3 regions of the Flexivirga sp. G2 genome follow, and region 1 is predicted to be linked to each of the others. Evidence: riboswitches for the same ligand, from Rfam matches in the RefSeq annotation. Region 1 holds a riboswitch; each other region holds the start of a gene.
What was found. A riboswitch is a leader RNA that binds a small molecule or an ion and turns the genes downstream of it on or off. The one in region 1 is predicted to bind S-adenosylmethionine.
Positions count from the first base shown of each region.

Region 2: it holds a riboswitch for S-adenosylmethionine, as region 1 does, so the genes downstream of both, ACZ50J_RS09275 (flavin reductase family protein) here and ACZ50J_RS06980 (aminotransferase class V-fold PLP-dependent enzyme) in region 1, are expected to answer to the same signal.
Region 3: it holds a riboswitch for S-adenosylmethionine, as region 1 does, so the genes downstream of both, ACZ50J_RS07505 (bifunctional o-acetylhomoserine/o-acetylserine sulfhydrylase) here and ACZ50J_RS06980 (aminotransferase class V-fold PLP-dependent enzyme) in region 1, are expected to answer to the same signal.

Region 1 covers NZ_AP039675.1:1,425,788-1,429,250, reverse strand. The annotation lists gene ACZ50J_RS06985 (FtsK/SpoIIIE family DNA translocase) at 1-857, opposite strand, end outside; SAM riboswitch class IV at 1,206-1,318, shown strand; gene ACZ50J_RS06980 (aminotransferase class V-fold PLP-dependent enzyme) at 1,367-2,755, shown strand; gene ACZ50J_RS06975 (endonuclease/exonuclease/phosphatase family protein) at 2,733-3,463, opposite strand, start outside.
Region 2 covers NZ_AP039675.1:1,950,963-1,954,425, reverse strand. The annotation lists gene ACZ50J_RS09285 (alpha/beta hydrolase family protein) at 1-556, opposite strand, end outside; gene ACZ50J_RS09280 (ATP-dependent DNA ligase) at 593-1,654, shown strand; SAM riboswitch class I at 1,721-1,810, shown strand; gene ACZ50J_RS09275 (flavin reductase family protein) at 1,817-2,326, shown strand; gene sfnG (dimethylsulfone monooxygenase SfnG) at 2,323-3,402, shown strand; gene ACZ50J_RS09265 (DNA polymerase domain-containing protein) at 3,403-3,463, opposite strand, start outside.
Region 3 covers NZ_AP039675.1:1,546,241-1,549,703, forward strand. The annotation lists gene ACZ50J_RS07485 (N-acetyltransferase family protein) at 1-257, shown strand, start outside; gene ACZ50J_RS07490 (hypothetical protein) at 208-978, opposite strand; gene ACZ50J_RS07495 (ribbon-helix-helix domain-containing protein) at 975-1,139, opposite strand; gene ACZ50J_RS07500 (N-acetyltransferase family protein) at 1,200-1,748, opposite strand; SAM riboswitch class IV at 1,877-1,995, shown strand; gene ACZ50J_RS07505 (bifunctional o-acetylhomoserine/o-acetylserine sulfhydrylase) at 2,072-3,394, shown strand.

The DNA of each region.
Region 1 (3,463 bases):
GTGTCCGCGGCGGGCGTTGTCTTCTTCGGCTCCCGCGATGCCGGGTCCGCGCCGTCGACGTCGTAGACGTCCTGGCCGGGGTCCTTCTCGCCGGGCCGCAGGACCCGGCCACCCTTGGTCCGCCGCGGCGCGACGGTGGCGGCCTGCTCGAACGGCTCGTCGCCGTCCAGTCCGACGTTGTTCTCGTCGCCCTTGGCCTTGCGGCGGCGCTTGCGCTTGCCGCCGTCGATCTGGTCGCCGTGCAGGTCCTGCGCGACGGCATCGACGGCCTCGTCGTCATCGACATACGGGCCGTGGTGCTCGAAGAGCCGGGCACGCAGCATCGCGAGGCGCTCCGGGATCATCGTCACCGGCGTCGCGGTCATGACCAGGATGCTGAAGACGCCCAGGATGAGCAGCAGCGCCATGCCGCCCGCCGTGTGCACGGCGGCCACCAACGGGCTGCTGGCGAGGAAGCCGATGATGCCGCCGGCGCCGCGCAGCGCGTCGGTCTCGCTCGGCTGCGGGATGTCCTTGGCAATGCTCGTGACACCGCAGACGGCGATCGCGAACAGTGCGAGTCCGACCATCACCCGGTTGGTGCCCTGGTCGCCGCGCGGCGAACGCATCAGGTGCACACCGATCAGCACCAGGACCAGTGGGAGCACGAGCGCGCCGAGACCGAAGGTGCCCGCCACGATCGCGTGTATGACGTCGCCCGCCATACCGGTCAGACCCCACCACTCGCGCGCGGCGACGACGATGGCCGCCGCGATCAGCGCGAAGCCGAGACCGTCGCGACGGAGTTCCGGCTCGAGATCGCGAGCGGAGTGACCCACCCGGCGTGCGGCTCCCCCGGCGACGTGCGCAACACCCATCCAGGTGCCGCGTGCCGCGCGCAGCGGGAACGGCAGTCCGCCCCCGGCCGGCTTGCCACCGGATCGGGCCTTCGCCCCGGTCGCCTTCTTGGCGGGCGGGCGGGTCGAGGTGCGTCCCGACGCGGGACGGGAGCGCGAGCCGGCCGCGCTGGACCCGGATTTGCTCCGGGTCGCGCGCGCGGTCGTTGTCGACGAGGACGGACGGGTAGCCACGAAAACACCGTACGCGACAACCCCACCAGCCCCATGGGAAACACGCCGCGCGCAGCGTCGGAGGCGCGTCACCCGTTCCCACTCCGCGGGACGGGTTTGACGCCGCCGCGGGGCCGACCGCTACATTTGATGCCAGGTCATGAGTCTCAGCGTCAAGCCCCGGCTAGCTGAGCGGCAACCCTCCACCGCGGTGGGGTGCTCCGGGTGACGACCGGGCCGACGTGACAACACGTCGGCAAGCGCGGATCGGCTCTGCAACTGCCCTCGTCGATCCCTGATCGGCCAAGGAGCAGCCGTTGAGCATCATCAGCATCGACCCCGAGCAGGACACCACCGCACAGCACGAGGCCGGTCGGCAGTTGGGTGTGCCCGCCGTGGGCACCCGCTCCAGCCGCGCCACCGCGAACGGCCTGCCCACCACCGTCTCTGCCGACCTCGGCGTGCCGACGGTCCATCGCACGGTCACCGACTACGCCAACTTCGATCACGGCGCGACGACACCGGCGTTGGTCGCCGTCGCCGAGGCAGCCGAGCAGGTGCAGCGCCGCTACGGCTCGGTGCACCGCGGCGCCGGCTACGCGAGCCGGGTCACCACCGGCTGGTTCGAGGCGGCACGCGCTCAGGTCGCCGCCTTCGTCGGGGCCCGCTCCGGCGACGAGGTCGTCTTCACTCGCAACACCACCGACGCGTTGCGACTGCTCGCGCACTGTCTGCCGCAGGACACCCGGGTCTTCGCCTGGGAGTCGGCGCACCACGCCGCGCTGCTGCCGTGGGAGCAGGACCGCACCACCCGCCTGCCCGTTCCGTCGGGCACGCAGCACGCCATACAACTGCTGCGCGAAGCGCTCGAGCAGTCTCCCGTGGGCGAGCGACTCGTGGTGCTCACCGGCGCCTGCAACGTAACCGGTGAGATCTGGCCGATCGCCGAACTCGTCGCAGTGGCAAGGGAGTTCGGCGCCCGCACCGTTCTCGACGCAGCACAGTACGCACCGCACGTGCGAATCGACCTCGACGAGCTCGGGGTCGACTGGGTCGCCTTCTCCGGCCACAAGCTCTATGCCCCGTATGGCGCGGGCGTGCTCGCCGGCCGCAGCGACTGGCTCGATGCCGCCGACCCGTACCTCCCGGCCGGCGGTGCGACGGCGCGCGTGTCGCACGACCAGACGCAATGGCAGACGGGTCCGGCCCGCCACGAGGGCGGCACGCCGAACGCCGTCGGAGCCGTCGCGATCGCCGCCGCCTGCGCCACGTTGGAGGCGAACCGCGCGACGATCGTTGCGCACGAGGCGCAACTACATGGTCGGCTCCGTGCCGGACTCGCCGCGATCGACGGAGTTCGCGTCATCGAGGTGCTCGGCGAGCGACCGAACGTCGGCGTCGTGACGTTCACCGTCGAGGACTACGACCCGTCCCTGGTCTCGCAGGTGCTGGCCGACGAGGAGGCCATCGCGGTGCGCGACGGCCGGTTCTGCGCCCATCTCTTGTGCGACGCCGTCGTCGGTGAGGGCGCGTGCGCCATACGGGCGAGTCTCGGGCTGGCCACGAACGGTGAGCACGTCGACCGGCTGGTCGCCGCGGTACGCCGCCTGGTCGAGCACGGCCCGGCCCTGTCCTACGTGCACACCGACGAGGGCTGGTCGGCACCGGCGGATCCGCGCGACCTCAGTGAGCCGCTCCCCTGGTGATCGAGTTGGTGACCGGTTCCAGGCGCAATCGCGCCCAGTAGCCGCGGTGATCTGTGCCGGCGATGTCGACGGTGCCGTCAGCCACGACACCGAAGCCACGGGTCAACACGTGGTCCAGTTGCACGAAGGGCGGCAGCCACGCGTCGTGCGGCCAGGTTCGGGTCCAGCCCGCGCCGGTCGCCCGGCTGCTGTCGGTGAGTCCGTCGGCGAGATCGCGGAACGCGGGCATCGACGGCGACGCGTTGAAGTCCCCGGCCATCACCAACGGCCGGCCCACCGGCAGTCCGTCGCGCCAGTGCGCGAGTGATCGCAGCGCGGTCCGCCAGTCCGAGACGATGTCCGGCAGCGGCGCCGGCGTGTGCACGGCTCGCAGCCGGTAGTCGCCCACCGCGGTCCGGACGCGTATGTCGGGACTGCTCGCGAAGATCCCCGCACGGTGCTCCGCCAGGAGTGTCAGGTGGTGCTTGCTGCGCACCACGGTGCCGCGCAGCCCCGGTCGGGCGCGGCCGGCCTGCTGCGGCAGCACCGCATCGAGCCCGTGCTTCCGCAACGCCGCCAACTCCTGCGGCGTGCACTCCTGGAGCACCAGCGTGTCGACGTTCCGTGCACGCGCCGCGGCGACGACCTGCACCGGATCGGCCCCGCCGTACTGCAGATTGAGCGTCATCACGATCTCGTCGTGTGGCCCGGCAGCCACGGTGTCGCTGC
Region 2 (3,463 bases), 530 kb from region 1:
TGCTGATGCCCAGCTCGTGCAGGATCGGCACCGCACGCAGGGCTTCGCCGCGCTGCGCGCCACGACCATGGACCAGGACCGCCCACCGGTCGCTCCCCGGCACCCGGTCGAGCCAGGCCGGCATCGGACCGGCGGGTGCGTCGATCTCGACGTCCTGCAGCGGCACCGGGAGCGACGTCGCCGGCGGGCCGCAGAAGTAATACCCGTTGAATCGGGCCCTGCCGGGCTCCAGCGCACCGAAGTCGACCCCGTCCAGTGCACGCGTGACTCGACCCGCATTGGTGTCCAGGACGTCTCCGAGGCGTATGTGCGTCCGGAATTCGTTCTGCCACATGCCATATCGGCCGGGCGCCAGGGACTCCTCCGTGGCGGCGACCACCACGTGATCCGGGCCGACCTCGTACACCGGAACGTCGTCGATCGGCAGCACCGGCTTGAGGACCTGCCGCACGAAGTAGGTGGACACGCCGATCGTCCCGCCGCCGACGGCAGCACTCACACCGGTTGTCACACCCGCGGCCGGCGCGATCGCCCGGCGAAGCACATCCTTCGTCACTGCTCCATCGTCGCAGGTGGGAGGCACAATGGCCGGATGGACCTGCCGCTCGAGCTCCCGATCACCCCCATGCTTGCCAAGGCGACCGCTTCCGTTCCGGCTGCGGACAGCGTCGACGGCGGCATGCTCTACGAGCCGAAATGGGACGGCTTCCGGTGCATCGTGTTGAAGGACGGCGATGACGTCGAGTTGGCCTCGCGCGGCTCCAAGCCGCTCACGCGGTACTTCCCGGAGCTGGTGGAGGCGGTCCGCGCACAATTGCCGGACAAGTGCGCGCTGGACGGTGAGGTCGTGGTGCGTGCCGGCGAAAAGGGTTCGGCACGGCTCAATTTCGAAGCGCTGAGTCAACGCATTCATCCTGCGGAGTCACGCGTCCGCAAGCTCGCCGAGGAGACACCGGCGGAGATCATCTTCTTCGACGCACTCGTCGTCGACGGTGAGTCGCTGCTCGATCAAGGATTCGCGCAGCGGCGAGCGGCACTCGAAGCGGCGTTGAGTTCGGTCGGGACACCGTTCCACCTGACACGGGTCACCGATGATCCGGAGGTCGCGCAGGACTGGTTCAACCGTTTCGAGGGTGCCGGCCTCGACGGCGTGGTCGCTAAGGCGAAGCTGTCGCCATACCAGCCGGGTAAGCGCAGCATGCTCAAGATCAAGCATTCACGGACCGCCGACGCAGTGCTGCTCGGTTACCGGATCCACAAGAGCGGCAACGGAGTCGGCTCCCTGTTGCTCGGCCTGTATGACGACCACGGCAACCTGCGCAATGTCGGCGGCATCGTGTCTTTCACGGCCACGCGGCGGGTGGAGTTGATCGACGAACTCGCGCCGCTGGTGGTCCGCGACGACGAGGGTGACGCGGTGCGCGGTGAGACGGACCGGTCCCGGTTCAGCGGCAACAAGGACGTTTCCTTCGTGCGGCTGCGACCGGAGCGGGTGGTCGAGGTGAAGTTCGATCAGTTGGAGGGACAGCGCTTTCGGCACGGTGTGGGCTTCCTGCGGTGGCGACCGGACCGGGATCCGGAGTCGTGCCTGATGTCCCAGGTCGATCGCGCCCCTGCCTACGACCTGAACGATGTGCTGACCACCACCGACTGACTCGGACGTCTCACTGCGCGGACCCGCGTTGCTTCGTTGTGTGATGGTTACGGTAACGTCACGTTATACCCATCCAGAGCGGCCGAGAGATCTGGCTCGACGACGCCGCAGCAACCACCCCCGCGGGGCAGGTGCTCACGCCAGAAACGATGGAGGCGCATGATGACCGGGCATTCTGCCGACCCCGACCTGCGGGTCGCATTCCGCGAAGCGGTATCGAGCACGTGGGTGATCTGTGCCGCCGACGGCGGTCGGCCGGTCGGATTCACCGCAATCTCAGTTGTTTCCGTCTCCGTCGCACCACCGTTGGTGTCGTTCAATCTGAGCAAGTCATCGTCGAGTCGGTCGGCGATCGAGGCGACCGGGCGGGTGTCACTGCACCTGCTGGCGTCCCACCAGGACGACATCGCGCGGCGTTTCGCCGGTGATCGCACGTCACGATTCCTCGGCGACTGGCACTGGCACGAGGACGGCCTGCCGTCGCTGACCGAGTTCAGCGCGCGTCTGACCGCCGACATCGCGGCGACGGTCGATGCCGGCGACAGCCTCCTGGTGACCGCCCGCGTGACGAATCAGCAACAAGGACAAGGCGATCCGCTGGTTCATCATCAGGGCTCCTACCGCACTCTGAACCCCACACCTACTCTCGTTCTCCAGGAGGAGTCGGCATGACCGAACTGAAGTTTGCGTACTGGGTCCCGAACGTGTCGGGCGGTCTGGTGGTGAGCAAGGTGCCGCAACGCACGGACCACAGCCCGGCATACAACATCGATGCCGCGCAGGCGGCCGAGCGCTTCGGCTTCGCCTACGCGCTGACCCAGGTCCGCTACCTCGCTTCGTATGGCGCCGACGCGCAACACGAGTCGACGTCGTTCTCTCAGTTGCTGCTGGCACACACGCAGCGGCTGAAGGTGATCGCCGCCGTGCACCCCGGCTTCTGGCAGCCAGCCGTGCTCGCGAAACTTGCTGCAACGGCACAGGATTGGAGCAATGACCGTTTCGCACTGAACGTGGTGTCCGGCTGGTTCAAGAAGGAATTCACCAATCTCGGTGAGCTCTGGCTCGATCACGAGGAGCGCTACCGTCGCTCCGAGGAGTTCATCGAGGTGCTGAAGGGTGCGTGGACCACGGACGAGTTCACCTACCGCGGCGACTTCTACCGGACGCGCGACCTGACATTCCGCCCGCAGCCCGGCACTCCCCCGGAGGTCTTCCAGGGCGGCAACTCCACGAGCGCACGGAAGATGGGCGGGCGACTGTCCGACTGGTACTTCATGAACGGCGGCTCCCTCGACGCGATCGCCGAGCAGGTCGAGGAAGTCGAGTCCTACGGGCGTGAGCACGGCCGGCGACCCGGCTTCGGACTGAACGGCTTCGTGGTCGTGCGCGACACCGAGGAAGAGGCCCGCCGCGTCGTCCAGGAGATCATCGACAACGCCGACGAGGACAAGGTCCGTGACTTCGGGGAGGCCGTGCAGACCGCCGGCTCCGCCACGCGGGACGGCAAGGGCATGTGGGCCGGCTCGGATTTCAAGGATCTGGTGCAGTACAACGACGGCTTCAAGACCGGACTCATCGGCACGCCCGAGCAGGTCGCACAGCGCATCGTCGACTACAAGAAGGTCGGCGTCGATCTGATCCTCGCCGGCTTCCTGCACGTGCGTGAGGACATCGAGCGGTTCGGCACCCAGGTCATCCCGCTGGTGCGCGAACTGGAAGCCAAGGAAGCAGAACGCAAGTCGGCGTAATCACTCCACGCGGTTGCCGTCGGCGTCCCAGTGCTCGGCGACCTTCTTACTGGGCTGCACG
Region 3 (3,463 bases), 120 kb from region 1:
TGCACTGGACCGGTGAGCTCGACGCGTACATCGGTGAGCTCGTGGTGCGAGAGGGTCACGAAAAGCAAGGCGTCGGAACGCGATTGGTCCGGCGGGCAGAGCTGTGGGCGGCAGAGCGCGGGTTGCGACGCATCCGCTTGTCGACGGGCGCCGCGAATGCCGCCGCCCTCCATCTGTATGACGCCCTCGGCTATCAGCGCGAGGACGTCACGCTGAGCAAGCGTGTACCTGGATCTCCTGACCGTCGACGTCCGTGATCGTGGCGAAGTCACCGAACTCGGACTCGTTCAGGGTCGCCTGCGCACCGGCGGTCGTCGCGCGCTCGACGATCTCGGGCAGTGGAGTCGTCGTCTCGAACGTCAGTTGTATGGCGAAAGGGCCTGGCACGATGGGAAGTTCGTCGGTGTAGACGTGATGGAGTCCGACGGCGCCGCCCGGGTCGGGCAGGGTGAGTTGGGTGAAGTCGGGCCCGGCCACGCCGACCACGGCGAAACCGAGCGCCTCCAGCAGTCGCCGGTCGGACGCCTGGTCGTCGACGAAGCGGATGGGTGTGACGCGCAGGTCGCCCGCGTCCGGCCCGGGCTCGACGCCGGTGCTGGTGTAGCCGTAGAGATCCTCGGAGCGACCGTTGATGGTGAGCTCGTCCTCGCCGGACGTGATGGTGAGCGCGCGGCCGTAGGCCTCGTCGTAGACCATTGACTCCTCCAGATGGCCGGCGCTCCCGAAGCCGCTCGCGGTGAGTCGTCGCGCGAGGTCCTCCAGGGCGTCCGTCTCGAAAGCCAGGCAGGTCTGTCCCTGGCGCGCGCCACTGGTCGCGCCCGATGCCGAGTGCAGGGCGACCGATCCGGTGCGGCCGGCGAGCACGACCCAACCGCCCTTGTCGCTCGTGATGCTGACCGCCAGGCCGAGTGCGACCAGCAGTCGGCTCATCGCCTCGACGTTGTCGGTGAAGCGGATCGGTTGCACGGTCAGGCTCATCGGGTGGCTCCTTCGGCCAGGTAGTCGCGCAACGCCCGCTCGACGAGTGCGGACAGGCTGAGGCTGTCGTCGATGGCGCGATGCTTGACCTCGCGGATCAGGTCCGCCGGCAGGTAGACGTTGAACTGCGTCTTCGGTTCCGGCTGGGAGGTTGCTGGCATGCTAGCAACCTAGGTCGAATGGCATCGCAGGTCAACACCGCCGCATCGTTCGTATGACGGTCAGCGCCGCAGGTCGAGCACCTGGAAGACCTTGTCGAATCGACGGTCAGGGTCCGGTGCGACGAAACCCGGCAGACGGCCGTACTCGGTGAACCCTTCGGACAGGTAGAGTCCTTCGGCGCGGGTGTTGTCGCCGCGGAAGTCGATGGTGAGTTGCTCGCAGCCTGCCTCCCGTGCGGTGCGGATCAACTCGCGCAGCAACGCGCGGCCGATGCCGAGGCCGGCGAATTCGGTTGCTACTGCGAGGCGTTCGAGGTCGGCGTTGGCGCGCAGGGTGGGGCGTGCGTAGCGTCGCCAGTAGCCGAATCCGGCGATATGTCTGCCGTGAGTGTCTGTCTCGCGACTGCGCGCCACCAGGACGCGGGCGTTCGCCGGGCCCGCTGCGACGAGCGAGCGCAACAGGTCGCCCACCTCCTGCTCTGGGGGCGGCCTCGTCCAGCCGAGCGCGGCGTCGCCGCGGACCAGTGTGTCGAGCAGGGCCGTGATCGCGCTCAGGTCGTCCGCGTCGATGCTCGCGAGTGTTTCGATCGTGGCCGGCACGTGCGTCATGGCGCCATTCTGTCCCTCCCAGGGCGTCGGCTCGGCGCGCGCGGCTCACGCCATACATAACATTCTGAGGCGTCCAAAGGTAGAGACGGTTATGTATCGACACCTGGACCGCGCTAGCATCGCGACCAGGTCATGAGTGTCAGCGTCACAGCCCCGGCTCGCTGACCGGCAACCCTCCTCTCGCGGTGGGGTGCCCCGGGTGAGGACCGGGCCACCGGTGCAGATCGCCGAGTGGCAAGCGCGGGCATCACGAACGTGGGTCCGCCGCCGAGGGCGGTGCCATCCGTTCTCGGCGATAGTCGAGCACGGAAGGTCATCTCAGCATGAGCGACGACACCCCCAACTGGTCCTTCGAGACGCGGCAGATCCACGCCGGGCAGACCGCCGACCCGGCGACCGGTGCGCTGGCGTTGCCGATCTACCAGACCACGTCCTATCAGTTCAACGACACCGATCACGCCGCAAACCTGTTCGGGCTCAAGGAATTCGGGAACATCTACACCCGACTGATGAACCCGACGACCGACGTCGTCGAGAAGCGCATCGCCGACCTGGAAGGCGGCGTCGGCGCCCTGCTCGTCGCCTCCGGGCAGGCGGCGGAGACGTTGACGTTCCTCAACATCGCCGAGGCCGGCGACCACATCGTCGCCAGCCCGAGCCTGTATGGCGGCACGTTCAACCTGCTGAAGCACACGCTGCCCAAGCTCGGCATCCAGACCACCTTCGTCGAGGACACCAGCGACCCGGCCAGCTGGGAGGCCGCGATCCGGCCGAACACCAAGCTGGTGTTCGCCGAGACCATCGCCAACCCCAAGCAGGAGATCCTCGACATCGCGACGGTCGCGGGCATCGCGCACAACCACGGCGTCCCGCTCGTCGTCGACAACACCGTCGCAACGCCGTACGTGCTGCGCCCGATCGAGCACGGCGCAGACATCGTCATCCACTCGGCGACCAAATACCTTGGCGGACACGGCACTTCGATCGCCGGCGTCATCGTGGACAGCGGCAACTTCGACTTCGGCAAGGAGCCGGAGAAGTTCCCCGGTTTCAACACGCCGGAAGAGGCCTACCACGGTCTGGTCTACGCACGGGATCTCGGTGTGGGCAGTGAGCTCGGCGCCAACCTTGCCTTCATCCTGAAGGCTCGGGTGCAGTTGCTGCGCGACCTCGGCTCGGCCGTGTCGCCGTTCAACGCCTTCCTCATCGCACAGGGTCTGGAGACCCTCAGCCTGCGGATCGAGCGGCACATCTCCAACGCTCGCAAGGTCGCCGAGTGGCTCACGCAGCAGGAGCAGGTCGAGTCGGTGGTCTGGGCCTCCTTGCCGGACAGCCCTTACAATGCGCTCGCCCAGAAGTACACGCCGCTGGGCTCCGGTGCGGTGCTGTCCTTCGAGATCAAGGGCGGCATCGAGGCCGGCAAGAAGTTCGTCGAGGCGCTCACCCTGCACTCGCACGTCGCCAACATCGGCGACGTCCGCTCGCTGGCGATCCACCCCGCCTCGACCACGCACTCGCAGGGTCCCGACGAGGACCGCCTGGCTGCCGGTGTGACGCCGGGTCTGGTGCGACTGTCGGTGGGCATCGAGCACGTCGACGACATCATCGCCGACCTCGAGCAGGGCTTCACCGCGGCGAAGGGCTGATCACAAGAAGTCACGAAAAGGGCCCGGCCGGCATACGTTCTCGTATGTCGGCCGGGCCTTTTCGTGACC